DNA from 3 places in the Paenarthrobacter sp. NPDC057981 genome. Region 3 is predicted to be linked to each of the others. Evidence: riboswitches for the same ligand, from Rfam matches in the RefSeq annotation. Region 3 holds a riboswitch; each other region holds the start of a gene.
What was found. A riboswitch is a leader RNA that binds a small molecule or an ion and turns the genes downstream of it on or off. The one in region 3 is predicted to bind cyclic di-AMP.
Positions count from the first base shown of each region.

Region 1: linked by a shared signal. The riboswitch ahead of ACFVSI_RS18570 (C40 family peptidase) and the one ahead of ACFVSI_RS09250 (NlpC/P60 family protein) in region 3 are both predicted to bind cyclic di-AMP.
Region 2: linked by a shared signal. The riboswitch ahead of ACFVSI_RS18935 (hypothetical protein) and the one ahead of ACFVSI_RS09250 (NlpC/P60 family protein) in region 3 are both predicted to bind cyclic di-AMP.

Region 1 covers NZ_JBHVQI010000026.1:35,445-41,829, reverse strand. Annotated here, with positions in the region: gene ACFVSI_RS18575 (M23 family metallopeptidase) at 1-834, shown strand, start outside; cyclic di-AMP (ydaO/yuaA leader) riboswitch at 959-1,141, shown strand; gene ACFVSI_RS18570 (C40 family peptidase) at 1,146-1,877, shown strand; gene ACFVSI_RS18565 (NlpC/P60 family protein) at 1,971-2,735, shown strand; gene ACFVSI_RS18560 (HNH endonuclease) at 2,953-3,453, shown strand; gene ACFVSI_RS18555 (NTP transferase domain-containing protein) at 3,496-4,389, shown strand; gene ACFVSI_RS18550 (molybdopterin molybdotransferase MoeA) at 4,386-5,729, shown strand; gene ACFVSI_RS18545 (FdhF/YdeP family oxidoreductase) at 5,795-6,385, shown strand, end outside.
Region 2 covers NZ_JBHVQI010000027.1:50,127-56,511, forward strand. Annotated here, with positions in the region: gene ACFVSI_RS18905 (NADPH-dependent oxidoreductase) at 1-274, shown strand, start outside; gene ACFVSI_RS18910 (helix-turn-helix domain-containing protein) at 304-711, shown strand; gene ACFVSI_RS18915 (hypothetical protein) at 792-1,043, shown strand; gene ACFVSI_RS18920 (alpha/beta fold hydrolase) at 1,112-1,897, shown strand; gene ACFVSI_RS18925 (DUF6480 family protein) at 2,011-2,274, shown strand; gene ACFVSI_RS18930 (ATP-dependent DNA ligase) at 2,282-3,340, opposite strand; cyclic di-AMP (ydaO/yuaA leader) riboswitch at 3,559-3,710, shown strand; gene ACFVSI_RS18935 (hypothetical protein) at 3,714-4,952, shown strand; gene ACFVSI_RS18940 (PucR family transcriptional regulator) at 5,149-6,363, opposite strand.
Region 3 covers NZ_JBHVQI010000007.1:56,984-63,368, forward strand. Annotated here, with positions in the region: gene hutG (formimidoylglutamase) at 1-813, opposite strand, end outside; gene ACFVSI_RS09240 (NCS2 family permease) at 959-2,401, opposite strand; gene ACFVSI_RS09245 (copper resistance protein CopC) at 2,516-3,148, shown strand; cyclic di-AMP (ydaO/yuaA leader) riboswitch at 3,299-3,487, shown strand; gene ACFVSI_RS09250 (NlpC/P60 family protein) at 3,491-4,270, shown strand; gene ACFVSI_RS09255 (FAD-dependent monooxygenase) at 4,371-5,051, opposite strand; gene ACFVSI_RS09260 (universal stress protein) at 5,469-6,385, shown strand, end outside.

The DNA of each region.
Region 1 (6,385 bases), on a different contig from region 3:
ACATCGCAGAACGTCAGGGGCCGCCGCCGCGCGTCCGGCCCCGCTACTGAGCTGCGGCCAGCCCGCGTTGTATCGGAGATCCGGCCGCGCGACACCGAACGCCAGGTGCGCCGCCGTAAGAGCCCGATGCGCCAGGTTGCCGACTTTGCCGCAGCAAGTGGCGTCGGGCAGAAGGCCGGAGTTGCGCTTGCCGCCACCGGCCTTGTCCTGACTGTCGGGCTGCCGGCTACCAGCCCCGTCATGGCCACCTCGGAATCGGGCCAGACCGAATCCGCCCTCGCCGTTGGCGGGCCCGTGGGAAGCCAGCCCGAGGTTTCCGCGGCCGCATCGGCCAAAATCGACTTCAGCCGCGCGGCCGTCGCCACCGCCGCCGACCCCGATGGAAAGCTGAAGCAACTACTCAGCGCCCAGTCCGCCGGCAGCATCCAGCGGGCTTCTTCCCTGGGAACCCTGGGCAGCCCCCTTGACTCCCTGGTCACGGCATCGCCCTTCGGTTACCGCGTCAGCCCCCTGACCGGTGGCACGGGTGACTTCCACCGCGGGCAGGACTTCGTGGCCCAGTGCGGCACGGCCGTTCATGCTGCAGCCGCAGGCAAAGTGACCTTTGCCGGATGGCACGAATACGGCGGAGGCAACCGCGTTGTGGTGGACCACGGGAATGGCCTGGAGACCACGTACAACCACCTGTCCTCGTTCAACGTCCAGGTGGGCCAGACGGTCAACCGTGGCGACACCGTCGCCCTCAGCGGCACCACAGGCGCCTCCACCGGCTGCCACCTCCACTTCGAGGTCCAGGTCAACGGCGAAGTCGTCGACCCCATGGGCTGGCTCTAAGCCACCTGATGGTCTTCTCTCGCATTGATGACACCTCTCGTGACCTGAATGTGACATTCGCTTTCAATTGTTATAACGTTCAGAGCGCATCGGCTTTTTAGGGGGCCGATGCACTTGAGTGGATTGCCTAGCTCTGCCACCACTCGGGGTCCGTTCGCAAAAATCGTCTGGCAGGGGCGGGGGAACCACTTTTGGTCTTCGAATGAAGGCCTTGGGGTTAAGTCGCAAAGCTTCCCAGGAAGCAAAGCGGCCGGATGACTCCCATCCGAATCCGACAGCTCACCTCGCAGGCATTGGGAGAGGCTACCTACGTGTCATCACGCACTACCCCTGCGCGCCACCGCGCTGAAACGGTTCGTTCGAACCCGTTGAACACTCTTTCGAAGGCTGTTTCATCCAACGCCGGTACCGTAGGCCGCCAGGCCGCCGTGCTGGCAGCAGCCTCAGGCCTCGTCCTTACTGTCGGGCTGCCGGCCAATGCCGCTGACACCGACGTCACCACCTCGGAAGTTTCCAGCACCCAGCAGCTGGCTGCCACCGCAGTGGTCACTGCAGAGCCGACAGCCACCGTTTCCTTCGAGAGCCCGGTCGTGGCCACCAAGGAAGCCCCCAAGGTCGTCCAGCGGGCAGCCCAGGTAACCGAGCGCACCACCGAGGACGCCACGGCAGTCACGGCCAAGTCCTCCGAAACCAAGGATTCTGCTGCAAGCGCGGCCGCTTCAGGGCTTGCCGCCATCGCCTACACCGGAATCGGCTCCCCGTACGTGTGGGGCGGCACCACCCCCAACGGTTGGGACTGCTCCGGCTTCACCCAGTGGGTCTACGCGCAGGCCGGCATCAGCATTCCCCGCGTGAACGCGTGGACGGCAATGAAGCCCACCAGCACGCCCCAGCCCGGTGACCTCGTCATGCAGAACGGCGGAGCCCACGTGGGCATCTACGTCGGCAACGGCATGATGATCAGCGCTTTGAACCCCAGCCAGGGCACCCTGCTGCATTCCGTGGCTTCCACGGGCACGTCTTCGTTCTTCACCCTCCGCTAAAGAAACCGATTCGGGGCTGGCTGACGTACCCCTGCCAGCCGGCCCACTACCCGCAGGTACCCCAACTGCCTGCGGATACGAAAGAGAAAAACAATGACCAGTGCAAACAAAGTTGCACGGCACCGCGCTGAGGCCCCCAAGACCAGCTCGCTTGCCGTGATCGCCAAGGCCGTCAGCGTCAACGCCGGTGGCGTCGGCCGCCAGGCGGCAGTCATCGCCGCAGCTTCAGGTTTGGTCCTGACCAGCGGTATCGCTGCCAACGCTGCAGAATCGAACGTGGACCGCGAGTCGACGGCGACCGCCGCGCTCGACGTCCAGTCGGTAGCCCAGGCCACGATTGCCGCAGACTCCACGGTCGCCATTTCCTATGAGCGCCCTGTTGTCACCACTGTTGAAGCTCCCGCTCCCGTAGTGGAAGAGGCTCCGGCAAAGGTTGAGGCCAAGGCGTCCACGGCCACGGCCACCAACGCCACGCTGGCAGTCAACGCCGCAACCCCGGCCCCTGCCGCTCCAGCAGCCTCCAGCGGACTTGGCGCAGCCATTGCTGCCGCCGCTTACGCGCAGCTCGGTGTGACGCAGGACTGCACCATGCTGGTCACCAACTCCCTTGCTGCTGTTGGCATCCACTTCCACGACTGGCCGGCCGGCTACCTCTCCCTGGGCCGCACCGTCAGCGCAGCGGAAGCACAGCCAGGCGACCTCGCCTACTACGCCAACGGCGGTCTGGCCGGACAGGCCCACATCGCTGTTTACGTCGGCAACGGCATGGCAGTCCACGGTGGATGGAACGGATCCACCACGGCACTGTTCAGCGTCAACGTCGGCTCCGGACCGGTTTTCATCCGCGTCAACGGCTAGTCATTGACTTCCAGAAACACCCCGCAGGCAGTTGCCGGCGGGGTGTTCTGCTTTAACCGCGCATGAATTTTTGCAGACACTGTGAGCGAATCGACAAATAAATTCGTTGATACGGCATATAAGTGCTTACCCTTGTGTTGTCGATCCACAGCCCGTACATGCAGAGGGCAGCCGGCCCTCGTGCCCCTGACGGGTGCGGCCGTGAAGAGGTACGTGCATGCGCACACTCGTTCTGAATGCTGGATATGAACCGCTGGCGGTTATTACCTTCCGCCGGGCGCTGGTCCTTGTGCTCACTGGGAAAGCTAGCGTAGTGGCCGAAGGCGACGAGCCTGTCGTCGGGCCACAGGAGATTCTTGGACGCCCCTCCGTGATCCTCCTTAACCGCTACATCCGTCCCAAGTACAACAGGATCACTGCCGTGAGCCGCCGTGGGGTTCTTCGCCGCGACGGCCACCGTTGCGCCTATTGCGGGAAAACAGCCCACACCATAGACCACGTCCACCCCAAATCCAGGGGAGGCGCGGATTCCTGGGAAAACCTGGTTGCGGCGTGCTTGAAATGCAATAACGCCAAGAGCGACCACACACTGGCCGAAATGGGATGGAAACTCCGTTTCAAACCCGGTGTGCCCCAGGGGACCATGTGGCAGATCAAAGAACTCGAGAAACCTGCGCCGGACTGGGACCCGTTCCTGTTGCCGGAATCCGCTGCCTGATCGATTTCTGCTGAGCTACGGCCGTCCGGGTACTCTGGGCGGATGGAGTTCAACGCCGTGATTCTGGCGGGTGGCAGGGCCACCCGCCTCGGCGGCGTGCCCAAGCCGTCATTGAAGTACGACGGCGGCACCCTCCTCTCGCGTGCCCTCCAGACAGTGCGGGGTGCCACCGCCGTGGTTGTGGTGGGCCCCGACGTTGACGGTGACCCCCTGCCGGAACCGGTCTTGGTCGCGCGCGAGGAGCCCGCCTTTGCCGGGCCGGCGGCGGCGATTGCTGCAGGATTGGCCGCCTTGAAAACAAGGCCGCCCTCTGAATGGACACTGGTTCTGGCCTGCGACATGCCCAAAGCCTCGGAGGGGCTCGCCCGGCTATTCGAGGCACTTGAAGCGAATTCCTCGGTAGAAGGGGTGATGGCGGTATCCGTTGATGGCCGAAAGCAGCCCCTGTTGGGGGTCTACAGTACGGCTGCCCTGGAACGGGAAGTGGACGCGGCCTCGCACGGTCCGGGGTTAACGGACTCACCAGTGTTCAAGCTGCTTGCTAGGCTGAACCTGCTGGACGTCGGCGTCCCGGCAGGGTCCACGGATGACGTGGATACGTGGGAAGACGCGGCGGCCCTGGGTATTGACTATGAGTTGGAGGCGAACGTGAAGAGCCAGGAAGAGACCCTCGAGGATTGGTGCCGCACGTTGCTGCAGGCTTTTGAGCTCGAGGGCGTGGAAGTGGACATCAACGAGGTACTGGCTGTGGCCGGAGTGGCCGCGCATTCCGTGGTCCGCCCGGCAGCCCCGCTCACTACCTTCATCGCCGGTTATGCCGCCGGCATGGCCCGTGGCATCGGCCAGGCCAGCGACGACGCCTCCATGAACGCAGCCTTGGACTTGGCCCGGAAAATAGCCAAGGAGTACTCGGAGACCGGGACTGACGCAGAATGACGGAGGCCCCGCGCGAGGGCCATCATGCGGCACACACATGGCAGGAAGCCCGGCAGCGCGCGTTCGACGTTGCCACGCCCATACCGGCGGGTCCGGTCCCGCTGAAGGCCGCGCTTGGCCGGACCTTGGCTGCAGACGCCTTGGCCGTTCAGGACATGCCGCATTACGCTTCCTCTGCCATGGACGGCTGGGCAGTCAACGGAAGCGGCCCATGGATCCTCAGCGGGCCCGGCCAGCGACTGGCGCCCCATCAGGCGAGCCCGATCTTCACCGGCGGCCTGATACCTCCCGGCGCCAAGGCTGTGCTGCGCAGCGAAAGTGGCGTCATCACCACGGACGACGACGGCCTGCCGCTTCTCGCGCTCGGCGGAACCGCCAAGCCGGGTGAGCCGCGCAACGGCCAACATATCCGTAAAGCGGCGGAAGAGGCCGCAGTGGGGGAGGTCCTGCTTAAGGCCGGAACCGTGGTAAATCCGGCACACATTGCCCTGGCTGCCCTCGCAGGCCTGGACCACCTGGACGCTGTGGGCAAACCCCTGGTCCGGTTCCTCTTGACCGGATCCGAGGTAGTGGAGCGCGGGGTTCCACAGGCTGGGCAAGTACGTGACACCTTCGGACCGCAATTGGGCCCAGTGGTTGAACTCCTGGGCGGCATAGCGGGGGAGCAGCTCCGGGTAGGCGACAGCTACGAGGAGTGGCTGGCCGCGCTCCAAGACACGGAACCGGCGCCTGGCGAACCGGACGCAGAAGCGGAGCCGCCTGCCGACGTCGTTATTACCACCGGGGGGACCGGCCGCTCCGGTACGGACCATTTCCGGAAGGCGGTGGCCGAACTTGGCGGCCGGCTGCTGATCGACGGCATCGCGATGCGGCCGGGGCACCCAGCCGTATTGGCAGAGTTGCCGGATGGCCGTTTCGTGGTGGGACTGCCGGGCAACCCGTTGGCGGCCATGATGGCCTTGTTCACCATCGGGGCACCTTTGCTTGCGGCGCTGGGGCACCGGCAGCTGGGCGAGGTGGGAGAGGTTCCCTGTGGCACCACCATCGACACGGAGCCCGGACGGACGCGGCTGATGCCGTTCAAGCTGGTGTACGGCCTGGCATCGCCGGCCCAGCATACGGGACCGGGCATGATGCGTGGGCTCGCCGGTGCGGACGGAGTGATGGTGGTTCCGCCGCATGGAGTCCAGCTGGGTGAACCTGTCCAGGCTTTCCCCTTGCCCTGGGGGAGGGCGTTGCCCGTGCCCAAATCCCCCGAGGACAAGCCCCGGAAAACGGCCGCGCGCCCGCAGCGGAAGCCGTCGTCGGGACCTGTGGACTGGAGCGGACTGGACGCCTGAGCGCGAGGCGGCTGCAGTGTTACTTGTGGCGAAAACCAGCGGCTGCAAGGTGCAATGATGGACTCATGAACAGGCATGCTCCCGAACAGGACATCAATGAAGATGACCTGCAGATCCACCCGCCCAAACGAGCCGCGGCAGGAGTCAAAGCCGTCACAGTGGCCCTCGAACGCGGATACGCCCAAGCCGGAGTAGCCCGCACTGTCCGTTCCATGCTGAGGGTCAACCAGCGTGATGGTTTCGACTGCCCGGGCTGCGCGTGGCCGGAGTCCATCACCGGACGGCGGAGCCCCGCGGAGTTCTGCGAGAACGGTGCCAAGGCCATCGCCGAAGAAAGCACTACGCGCACTGTTGGCTCACAATTTTGGGCCGACCACTCCATCGCCGAGCTTGAAGGCAAAACTGAATACTGGCTGGGAAGCCAGGGCCGCATCTCGGAGCCCGTGGTGATCCGGCCCGGGGACACGCACTATTCACCGATCAGCTGGACGGAAGCTTTCGCGCTGATCGGGGAACACATCAACGCCTCCACCCCGGATAAGTGCGTGTTCTACACCTCGGGCCGGACAGCCAACGAGACCGCCTTCATGTACCAGCTGTTCGCGCGCAGCCTGGGCACCAACAACCTGCCGGACTGTTCCAACATGTGCCATGAG
Region 2 (6,385 bases), on a different contig from region 3:
GGGACTGGCGATCGGTTACCCGCACCCTGAGGCTGGCGGCAGCATCAAGCCGCGGCTTCCGCAAAGCGTCGTGCGGCATCGTGAGCGCTACGCCCTCCCCGACAACGAGGCACTGGCGAAGTACGATGCCACACTCCACGCCTACTACCGGGCCCAAGGCGAACCCCGTGGTTGGATCGACGCAGTAGTACAGCGGGTGCGCAGCCGACTGAGCCTGCATGGCCGCGACCGGATCCGTGGCGTACTTGAGCGCCGCGGGCTGCCGTCGCGCTAGGAGCACATGTGCCGCGCTAGGCTTCTGCCATGGCATTGATAGCTCCCAGGGTCACAGCGGGCCTCCCCGCCGACGACGCCCGGAACTTGGCGCGGTCCCTCAACGACAGCGAAGACATCACGGTGTTCGTGGACGGCACGGTCCATCGGCTGCCCGACGCTGCGCGGGACGCCGTCGTCGACCTCTTGGCGAGACTGGGGCGGGGCGAAACTGTGACGGTCAGCAGCGTGGAGGAAATGCTCACCACCTCGCAGGCGGCGGAGCTCGCCGGGATCTCGCACACCTACTTGCGGAACATGACCGACCGCGGCGAGATTCCTGTGGAGTACAGGGGAACGCATCGCCGGATCCGGCAGGCAGCCATCATGTCCTGGCTGGAAACGCAGAAGCGCAAGCAGGCTGAAACCCCTGCCGCGGAGGCCGCAAAAAGCGAGTGAAAGTGTCCGAGTGATAAGGATCAAGCAACGATCCCAGCCAACAGGCGGGCACCCGTAAAGGCCGGGGTTACGCTTGATCGGTGGGCAATTTCAAGGGGTGGCATATCGTGGCTGGTTTGGCCGCGTTGTCCCTTGCCATACCCCTGGGCTCAGCAATGGGATTGAACTTTGTGGCGACGTTCATGTTTGCGTGCACAATGTTCGTCGCGGTGACCATGTGGACCGAATCGAAAATCGCACGACGCCGGGAGGCCGCCGATGCGGCGGCCGCACCCGACGCTTCACATCCGGCAGCGGACCCTACCGAATCGGACGACGCCACCCGGGAGTAATCGCCCCCGCGCCGGATGCGGTTCAATAGCGGTATGCCTTCAAGAATCCCGCACATGGTTTGGTCCGCATGACCGCACTGCTGTCTGCCGACGTCGAGGTCCTGGGCCTGACCGGACGCATCCTGTGGACGAAGGGCACGCCGTCGCCAGGCACTGCGCCGGAAGCGACACCGGCCTACGTCCTCATCCACGGCATTGGCGTCTCGCACCGGTACCTGGCACGGTTGCACGCCGTGCTCGCTGCGAGCGCACCCACCTACTCCCTGGACCTGCCCGGTTTCGCCGGGACGCCGCGGCCGGACCGGCAACTCCAAGTGGAGGACTACGGCGCGTTCATTGCCGAAGCCTTGGCAACGCGCGGGATCGACTCATACATCCTGGTGGGCCATTCCATGGGGGTGCAGTTCGCCATCGAGGCGGCCCTGCACCGTCCGGAGAGTGCACGCCAGGTGGTGTTGATGGGTCCTGTTGTGGACTCCCGACACAAGAACGTCATGCGCCAGTCGATTGCCCTGACCCTGGACGGGATACTCCGAGAGAGCCCCTCATCCAACTGGATCGTGTTCACGGACTACCTTCGCTGCGGGGCGCGCTGGTACTTCACCGAGCTGCCCGTGATGATGAAGTACCCCACGGAGAAACGCCTGTCCCGGATACAGGCCCCGGTGCTGGTGCTCCGCGGTAGCCGCGACCATGTGGCCGGACCAGAGTGGTCGCTCCGGCTTTCGCGGGCAGTGGCGCAGGGACGCCTGGTGGAGATTCCCGGGGTAGGGCACGTAGCCCAGCACATGCGGCCCAAGGCCGTGGCGGATGCCATCCGCAGCTTCGTCACCGCCACAACGCAGCACCGCTGAGGACTGACGCACGACGACGGTACTCACCCGGCTGCCCCTTGTTGGGCGCCGCCGGATCAGGCTAGGCTGGCGGGGCAAGCGGATTAGTAAGTTTGCTTACGAAAGGATGCATCATGACCAGCTATGACCCGGAAGACGATCCCCGGACGTTCGGCGTGAGTGGCGCTACCGGCCCCATCGACACCACGGCCGAGGCGGACAGCATCCACGAAGATCCCGATATGCGCCAGGACGAGGACGACGATCCCGCCGCCTCAGCCAACCCTGATCCCTTGGACGGAAACGTCACAGGACTCGAGCCCGGCGGAGGGGTACCCCCGGGCGAAACGCCTCCTGCCGAAGGAAGCATGAGCAGCGACCAGGGGCACGAGGAGTAGTACCCGGCTACGGGAGGCTCAGTATCTCCCCGAGGTCGTACTCCGCAGGCTCCTCCAGCTGCGAATACGTGCAGCTTTCCGGGGTCCGGTCCGGCCGCCACCGACGGAATTGCGTCGTGTGGCGGAACCGGTCGCCCTCCATGTAGTCGTACGCCACCTCGATGACCAGCTCAGGGCGGAGGGGAACAAAGGAGAAGTCCTTGCCTGCGCTCCACCGGCTCTGGGCGCCGGGCATCCTGGACCCACCGGCTTCCTGGTTGGCCCACTCACCCCAGGGGTGGTCGGCAAACTCCACTTGATACGGCTCGAGTTCAGCCACCAAGGCCTCCCGCTTTGCCATGGGGAACGACGCCACGACGCCGACGTGATGCAGCCGCCCCGAGTCGTCGTAGAGCCCCAGGAGCATCGATCCCACAACTTTCGCGGTCTTGTGCCACCGGAAGCCGGCCACGACACAGTCGGCTGTCCGCTCATGCTTGGTCTTGAACATCACCCGCTTGTTCGGCTGGTAGGTGCCGTCGAGCGGTTTGGACAGCACGCCGTCGAGTCCTGCTCCTTCAAGCTGCACGAACCATTCCCTGGCCCGCTCCAGGTCCGTCACCGCCGGCGTGACGTACACCGGCGGCTCAGCGTTGGCGAGGGCTTTCTCCAAGGCCGCGCGCCGCTCGGCGAAGGGCTTCCCCGTGAGATCCTTATCGCCGAGGGCAAGAAGGTCGAACGCCACCAAGGACGCCGGCGTCTTCTCCGCAAGCATCCGCACCCGGCTGTCCGCGGGATGGATTCGCTGCTGCAACACCTCGAACTCCAGCCTGTTGCCCTGGATCAGGATGATCTCGCCGTCCACCACGCACTTGTCCGGAAGGTTCTTCTTCAGCGCCTCCACCAGCTCCGGGAAGTAGCGGGTCATGGGCTTTTCGTTGCGGCTGCCCAGGATGATCTCGTCCCCGTCCTTGAAGACGATGGTCCGGAACCCATCCCACTTGGGCTCATAATGCCCAACATCGGGGATGTTCGGGACAGACTTGGCGAGCATGGGCGAAACGGGCGGCATCACAGGCAGGTCCATAGCTCATGTCTACCGGCCAGTAGGCGCCCAAGGCTAGTGTCTGCGGACTTTGGATCGCCCCGGCGCCAGCCCCGAAGCCTAAACGGTAGCGCCCTCCCAGCGCGGCGGACGTACCGCCCGTTACATTAATGTGACTTTACTTTCCGGCTACTGTACGGTCGTAGGGCGACCCGAATCTCCGCTGGGCCGCTTCTGGATTGACGCCGGGCTCTGCCGCAATCCAGGATCCGCCAGACCCGCGGCAGAGACGGGGGACCCACAGTTTCCCGGGCTTGTTTTCTCCACAAGCCCTTGGGGTGAAGCCGCAAACGCGCGGCCGGACGGCCTCGTCCGAACCCGACAGCTAACCTCGCAGGCGTTGAGAGGCACAACCATGTCCCCAACCATGGATAACTCGCGCCGCGCGCAACTCGAACGCGAGCGCACCAAGCCAACCGGACGCCGTCGGGCCCAACCCAGCGGACAGGTCACCGGTACAGAAAGTACGACGCCGGAACCCGCCACTGCGGCGATTCCCACCACTGCGTCACCCACGACAGAGGCACCCGCGGCAGTCGCTCCCACCACGCGCGCCGCCGCGCGTGCCGCTGAGCGGGAACGCGCAGCCCGCGCAGTGATTGAGCCAGCCGAAACCCCGGCAGCGAAATCCGTGCTCCCGGAACCGGCGACCGCGGCCATCCCGGTGGTCGAGGCCGCCCAGGCCGCAGCCCCGGCGTCAACTACGCCCGGCCCTCCAACGTCCGCGATCCCCATCGTCCAGCGGGCAGACCCTGCCCAGCCCGCGGACATTGCCCGGTCCGTGGATACGGTCCAGTCCGTGCGCCCCCAGCAGGCTGCACCGGTCAAGCAGGATGTTCCAGAACCGGCCACCGCGGCCATTCCCGTGGTCGCCGCTGCTGCAGCCAAGACCCCTGCCCCCCTTACTGCTGCAAGCCTTGGTGCGACGTCGGCATTCGGCCGCGAACCCCAGGCTGTCCTGCGGAAAGCCGCGTCAGTGAAGCACATGAGCCAGCGCATGGCAGTTGTTGCCGGCGCGCTGGGACTCGCGCTGACCGCAGGGTCCGTGGGCCAGGCCCTGCATCTGCCCTTCTTCGGCCAGGAAGCACCCACAAACCAAGCCGGCGGCAGCAACGCCGACCGCCAATCGGGCTCGGCCTTACCGGCGCCACGGACGTCCTACACCACAGCTTCCGCACCGTCGTCATCGGGTTCAGCCTCGTCCGAAGCCGGCCAGCCGGCAACGGTCCCGGAGGCACCCGCGGCGGTTTCGCCGTCGTCGGTCCCTTCACCGCACGTTTCCTTGGCCGCGCCGGTCTGGGTACCATCGGCGGCTGCCCCGGCTGCTGCACCGCCCGTGGCCTCGACGCCCGCGCCCGGAACGACTCCGGCCCAGCCCGCGCCGGCCCCCAGCGACGTGCCGTCGGACACGGTCACCACGCCTCCGGCCACGCCAACGCCAACCACCACGCCCACTCCCACCACAACTCCTACGCCGACGCCCACGCCGACGGAGACCTCCAAGCCGCGGCCCACTGGCAACCCGAACACGCCGAAGCCGCAAGCATCCACCTTGGAATCACTCCTTGGTGCCGCCAGGGATGTGCTGCAGTGAGCATCCGCTTGCCCCGCACCACAGTCCACACCGGATGGCACGGCCGGTACTGCAGCAGCAGCCGAACGTCCACGTTCCGACGCCGAAGGGGCCGCTGGAGTTGCCAGCGCTTAAGGCGTTCCTAGCCAACACTGAGGCAGGCACCCACGCCGGGTGCCTGCCTCATGTGGTTATTGGCCCCTGATTCAAAGGACCCTCAGATCCTTGGCCTGCCTGCCCAGCGCCGCGCTTTGAGGGCAGCATGCAGCTCGAGCCTAATGGCACCATTGAGCGGATCAGCACCGATGAGCTGGCGGATCCGGCCCAGCCTGTTGTAGATGCTGCTGCGGTGAAGGTGAAGTTTGGCCGCGACATCCTGGACGGCGCCGTCGTTGTCGTAGAGGAGTTCGAGGACCGGCAGGAGCTCTCCGTTCTTGTCCTGATCCTCAAGGGTCCGGAAATGCACCGAGCCGGTATCGTCCCAGCCACCGGGGGCCAGCAAGCGGTCGAACAACTGGTACACCCCGACCGCCCGGCTGTCCACCAACTCCCCCAGCTGCAGGTCCACCGCAGCGGCCTGGGCGGCAACCTTGGATTGCCGGTACGCCCCCGCGAGCTGCCTGATGACTTGGAACGGTTCGCTGATCCCCAGGATGACACGCTCCACCGTCCGGCCGGCACGTTTGGCGAGCTCCAGCTGGTAGTGGACCAAGACCTGGGCATGATCGGCCCGTCCGCCCGATTCCCGGAACAGGACCACGGAATGGGTTTCGGTACCCGCGCTGAACAGGGCAGCGTTGACACCGATGGTCGACTGCAGCGCGGCAGAGCGGTGCGTCAGGGTTGCGGCAATGGGGTCGACGTCGGACCGGGCACCGTCCGCGTCCAGGATGGTCACCAATTGCCATGGACCGCGGCCCTGGATCTCCTTCCAGCCCGCTACGGCGGCGACAGCGTTCGACTCTCCGCCGCACGCCGAAAGGAACTCCTGCTCACGCCTGCGCCGGAACTCGGACTCGGCCGTATTGGAGTCAAGGAGCAAGCCCGCCAACAGGTCCAGCTCGTCACGCACGCCGGGCAACTGGGCGAGGATCGCCGTCGCGCTTTGCTCTTCAAGGTCCTGCTGGACCCATAAGTACCCCACACGGAAACCGCGGACCAGGAGCGGCACGCAGACGCGGCCCAGCATCCCCAGCTCGTCGTTGGCCGGGACCACCACGGGACGCACCGCGGTGGCGATGCCGTGTGAGAGCTGCCAGGCGCTGACATCCCCTGGAACGCGCTTGCTTAGGAGGAAATTCACGCGGACGCGGTCGGCGTGGGATTGGTTGGAGCTGTAGGCGAGGAGGACGCCGTCGAGGTCCTCAAGGGACAGTCCGCGCCCGAGCTTCAGCGCCACGCGTTCAACGATCTGTTCCACGTCCTGCTGCATGCGGACAGCGTACCAACATCAG
Region 3 (6,385 bases):
CACGGGCAATGGCACGCCATACGCCGCGGGTGCACTGACTCCCGGAGCCACCGAAGCAGGCATCACGTCAAGGTCGATGGTCAGATAGAGCACGTCGATGCCGGCCAGGAAGTCCGCAACGAATGCCTCGACGGCTTCGGAGGAGCAGTCCTCGTCCAGCAGGTACTTCACGCCTAGGCGGTGCGCGGTGTCGAACAGCGTGCGCGTATTGTTCGGTTGCGAAATTCCGACGACGGCGTACTGCAGTTCACGCCCAGCCTCGGCTTCCGCTTGGGCCATCTGGAGGAACGGCGTGCCCGAGCTCGGTACCGGCTCATCCCTCAGGTCAAAGTGGGCATCCAGGTTCAGCACACCAAGTCGCTTGCCGCTTTGCACGGCCTCCGATCCCGCCACCCCCAGGTAGCTGGCAAAGGCGGTCTCGTGTCCGCCGCCCAGCACCACGGTGAGATTACCGGCGTCGAGCAATTCTGAAATGGCGCGGCCGGCACGCTCCTGGCCCGCTTCCAGTGAGTCGTCCTCCACAACCACGTCACCGGCGTCGAACACGTCACGGTCGAGGTGATAAGCCAGCGGACCAAGGGCCGAGCGGATGGCGGCCGGAGCCGCGGCGGCACCCACGCGTCCCTTGTTGCGGAGGACGCCGGCGTCGCTGCAGAAGCCAAGTACGACGGCGGGACGCGAGGCTGCGTCGGCAGCTTCAGGCGTGTGCGGGGTGATGGCCTGCCACCAGCGGCGATGTTCCGCGTCGTCCCCGTCGAAACGACCGGTCCACGGAGTGGGGCTGACATCTACGGTGATGTGGCTGGTTTGCATGGTTAAAGCACACCGGACCCGGACTGCCAAAAACAGCAGTTCCGGGTCCGGAGTGTCTGAAATACCGGAATACGCCACGCGAGTTGGCAGTTAATGACAATGTCAGAGCCCCGGACTGTCATCAAATGCCAACTCGGTGAGGGGTCTATTTGACGCCCAACAACTCCTCCACAGTTCCAATGCCGAAGAACAGCAGGAACGCCGCAGCCACAGCCCACATCAGGGGGTGGACTTCGCGGGCACGGCCCTGGAAGGTGCGGATCAGGACGAAGGAGATAAAGCCGGCGCCGAGGCCATTTGCGATGGAGTAGGTGAACGGCATCAGGGCGATGGTCAGGAACGCGGGAATGCCGACGCCCCAGTCCTGCCAATCGATCTTGCCCACCTGGGACACCATCATGAAGCCCACCACCACCAGGGCGGGAGCTACGGCTTCGAAGGGCACCAGGTTGATCAGCGGCGTGAAGAACATGGCAATGAGGAAAAGGACGCCGGTGACGATCGAGGCGAGACCGGTCCGCGCGCCTTCGCCGATGCCCGCGCCGGACTCCACGAAGATCTGGTTGGAGGAAACCGACGCTCCACCCCCCACAATGGCACCGAGGGCATCCACCTGGAGTACCCGGTCCACATTGGGGATGTTGCCGTCCTTGTCCACGGTCCCGGCCTCGTTTGCCAGGCCCACCATGGTGCCCATGGCATCAAAGAAGATGCTGAGCAGGATCACAAAGGCCAGCAGCGCAGCGGCGATAAAGCCGAGGTGTTGGAACGCGCCGAACGGGTTGGCCTTGCCGATCAGGGAGAGGTCCGGGGCGCCCCATTCGGACAGGGTGGGCGCCACAAGGGACCAACCGCGCGGGTTAACGTTCTTGCCGTCGAAGCTGGGCCCGATGTGCAGGGTGAACTCGAGGATGGCAGCCAGCGCCGTGGAGACGACGATGCCGATCAGGATCGCGCCGCGGACCTTGCGGACCACCAGGGCGATGGTCAGGATCAAACCGACGGCGAACACCAGCGTGGGCCACCCCATGAGTTTGCCGTCAACGCCGAGGCCCAGCGGAACAGTGGTGCCTGCGGCGTCCGGGATGCGGCGGACGAAGCCGGCGTTCACCAGGCCGATCAGGGCAATGAACAGGCCGATGCCCACCACGATTGCTGTTTTGAGGGCTTCGGGCACCGCCTTGAACACAGCGGTCCGGAATCCAGTGAGGACCAGGATCAGCATGGTGACGCCGGAGAGCACCACCAGGCCCATCATGTCCGGCCAGGTCAGCTGCGGGTGGGAGGCAACGGTGACCGCTACGAAGGCGTTGACACCCAACCCGGTTGCCACGGCGAAGGGGTGCTTGGCCCAAGCGCCCATGAGGATGGTCAGGATGCCGGCAACGAACGCCGTGGTGGCCGCCACCGCGGTGAAGCCCAGGGACGCGCCACTGGAATCGGCGCCCGAGAGGATCAGCGGGTTCAGCACCACGATGTAGCTCATGGCGAAGAATGTTGCGAAACCGCCGCGGATTTCCCTTGAGTACGTGGAACCACGTTCGGAAATCTTGAAGTAGCGGTCCACTGCAGAACCTTGTTTAAGCATGAAGGTCTCCGGGTTTTGGGGGGAGTGTGCTATCAAATCCTATGCCGTGGAATGTGGGGGCTGCGGACCATTCCCCTAGTCTGTAAGGAAGCCAACACTAGGAGAAACCGCCCCATGCGTACCATCCGCCCGCTTCTGGCCGCCGTCGTCGCCGCCTTTGCCTTCGCCTCTGCCCTGCTGTTTTCCGCGGCACCGGCGTCCGCGCACGACGTCGCGGAATCCACGGCGCCGGCGAATGGTGCCACCGTGGCTGAAGTACCGGCGTCGGTTTCCATTACGTTCAACAACCGGCCCCTGGCCATCGGTTCGGGCGTCACCGTAACCGCCGGCGGCGAAAACTGGGCCGACGGACCCGTGGAAATCATCGACAGCCAAGCTGTGCAGAAGCTGCGCCCGGGCGCGCCGGCGGGGGAGTACACCGTTGTTTGGCGCGTCGTCAGCTCCGATTCGCACCCGATCGAGGGGACCTTTAAGTTCACGGCGACCGCAGGAAGCACGACGGCGGCGAGCGGCACTGCGGCTGCCTCACCGTCCGGGTCGGCGACGTCGGCCACGGTCCCGTCGGTGGGTTCGGCACCTCCCGGAACGGGTAGCAGCGCGCCCGCAGCGGACGCGTCCCAGCCGTTCCCATGGAGCATCGTGATCATTGCAGCAGTGGCTGTGGCGCTCGTGATCTTCCTCGCTGTGACAGCCCGGAAGAAACTCGCTGCACCCGATGACCCTGAAGGTCCCGCATCCGCGGAATGACGGGGTTTTCTACATAGCTGCGAATATCTCGGTTCGGTTACTGCGACACGCCAAAGCAACGGTTCCCGTTACTTAAATGTGACTTCGTGGCGATCATCGCGTACGGTGGTACCTGTGCCTGTTCCACGCAGCAGGCACTTCCGGCCTGATTGCCTAGCTCTGCCGCAGTCCGGAATCCGTTCGCAGACAAACCTACGGCAGAGACGGGGAACCCAATTTGGGCCGCTTACGAGCGCGCCTTGGGGTGAAGTCACGAAGCTTCCGCTCAGCGGGAGATAGTGGCCGGGTGACTCCCATCCGAATCCGACAGCTAACCTCGCAGGCATCGGGAGAGGCTCTTTCATGTCTTCACGCATTCTTCGCGGCCGTCGTAAGGCGGACAGCGTACGTCCTAATCCGTTCATCTCCATCTCCAAGGCAGTTGCCAGCAACGCTTCCGGCGCTGGCCGCCAGGCAGCCGTTATCGCAGCAGCTTCCGGACTCGTACTGACCGGCTCCGTAGCTGCCCACGCAGCCGAAGCTCCGGCACAGCGCGACTCCAGCCCCGCCACGGTCGCCGAGACCGCATCCGAGGCTCCCACCAAGGTTGTTACCGCCCTTTCGACGGCGACCATCAACTTTGAGCGTCCCGCAGTTGCCTCAGTTGCAGCTCCGGTCATCGAAAAGCCGGCTCCGGTCGTTGAGGCCCCTGCGCCCAAGACCGCTACCGTCGCTGCGGCTCCTGTTGCCGCCAAGGCCGCAGTTGCTGCTTCGGCCGCTGTTGCTCCTGCTGCCGCTCCGGTAGCTGCGGCTCCTGCCGCTGGTGGCGTCAACGCTGCCATGGTTGCCTCGGCTTACGCCCAGATCGGCATCATGCAGGACTGCACCGCCATGGTTGAGCGGGCCCTCGGCTCCGCCGGCATCCCTGTTGGCGACCTGGCACCCATGCAGTTCCTGAACTACGGCAAGGTTGTCAGCGACCCCCAGCCGGGCGACATGATCGTCCAGTCCGGCCACGTTGCCATCTACATCGGCAACGGCCAGGCCATCAGCGGTGGCATCAACGGCAACCAGACGGGCATCCACCCGATCAGCTGGCTGACCGCAACGGGACCCATCACCTACGTACGCGCTGGCGCATAAGCCTCACGCTTCAACGCAAAGGCCGGTGTCTTCCGAAGATTGATTCTTCGAAAGACACCGGCCTTTGGGCTTTAAAGATCGGCTTGCATCTTGTTGATGGCTAGGCGATGGCGACCCCGGGGCCGCCCGGCAGCGCAACCTTTGAGGAGATCGCCTGGCCAACGGCCTTGGCCTGGCGGAGCACTTCCTTGGGGGTCGGTGTGATTAATTCGCCCACGCCCACCAGGTGCATCCCCAGGGCCCGCATGGCAGCCACGAGGTTCTGGCCCACGGCGATCCCGAGTTCGGCCAGCATCCGTCGCAGTTGGCTTTGGGCGCAGCGCGTCACCACCACGTGGTCTGCCAGGAGGATCCCATGGGCTGTGTGGACTGCCCATTGACGAGGTGCTGATTCAAGAGGGCCCGCTGCGCGAAGCCCGTTAAGGGTCATGCTCGCGGCTAGCCCGTGGCCGATGTGCTGGGATGTGTCTGCGCCCAGAAAATCCAGACGCACGGCCCTCGTCGTGTTGCGTACATCCAGATGGTGGCTGGCCGCGTAATTGCGCAGATGGCGCAGAATCTCGTTGCGTTCCTTGATGGAGGCGGGATCGGTCACCTCGCAGCGCTGCAGCATGCCCGTGTGGACGGCCGGGCCGGTGGCCGACAGTGCGCCAAAGCCATCCACCACAATGGAGCCCACTCCATAGCGGCTCAGTTCACTGGCAACTGCCAAGCCGGACAGGCCGGCACCTATAACCACGGTGGTGGTGCGTTCCGTGCCGGAATCAGGCGCGTCTGACACTGCTTGGTTCCTCCTTGACGTGTGTGCCTTGCGGCCTCGCGTGGGATCGCGTCCGAGTTCCCCAAGCGGCCGCAAACAAATGGCCGGATTGTGTTGTAGGACACCTTTGCCGGCCATTCGGTGACTCGAACACTACCGAACTTTTTCGCCCATGGATAGCCTCTCGCGGCAGCGTGTTCCGGTGGTTGGTTGCGCGCACAAAATTGGGCTCACGGAACCGAACCCGGACTGTTATACACATAGCGCCAACCCGCCTTGATTCGTCTCTGCCGACCGAGAATAGTGGGCATTGGACGGAGAAATTTCACATTAATCCAGCCCCGGCCATTGACAATGGAGCCATGAGGGATTCCGAAGCGGAAAACCTCTGGCAGAATGGCCGGAACATCAAGCAGTAGGTGGAGAGGCGGGCCCCAAATGGACCAGCACGGCAGACACAGTGAAGAGCCACAGGACGGCGAGGGCCTGACGGTAGCACCGGGCGGCATCGTCGTTGGGGTGGACGGTTCGGAACACGGGCAGTGTGCCTTGGTCTGGGCCGCACGCGAGGCAGAACGCAGGCAGCTCCCACTACACATCGTCACCGCCTACTCGGTGCCGATCTTCGCCGCCTCAGGGCTCGACGGCGGATACGCCACCGTGGACGATTCGGTCATACGCGAGGGCGCGGAAGCCATTGTCCGGCAGGCCATGGACAAAGTGGCCAGGTACTCCGTCGACGTCGATGCTTCGGTCGAAAACGGCGACGCCGCCGGCGTGCTGCTGGATCTCTCGGCGGACGCCGCACTCCTGGTTTTCGGCAGTCGCGGCCGCGGTGGTTTTGTTGGGCGGTTGCTGGGATCTGTCAGCAGCGCTTTGCCTGCCCACGCCAAATGCCCCACGGTTACTGTCCCCCTCTACTGCGCCGACCGGCTGGGCGAGAATACCGAAGACAAGCACATCAAGGCCGAGCACGCCAAGGCCGGTCCCCGTACCGTGGAAAACGTCATCGCAGTGGGCGTGGACGGCTCCGAGCAGGCGCGTGTTGCTGTGCTCGAAGCAGCCGAACAGGCACAGCGCATGGGAGCCAAGCTCCGCGTCATTTGTGCCGTCCCCCAGTACAGCGGTTCGCTGGCCTGGGTGCCCGCCCCGTTGGACCGGGACGCCCTGTTTGCCGATATCAAGGTCCAGCTTGAAGCAGGCGTCGCGTGGTTGAGGAGCCATTTCCCACAGCTGCCCATCGAAACGGACCTCAGGGACGGCTCGCCCGTCGACGTCCTGGTGGAAGCAAGCCGCAGCGTGGAGTTGGTGGTGTTGGGTACACGCGGACGCGGTGGGTTTGCGGGCATGCTGCT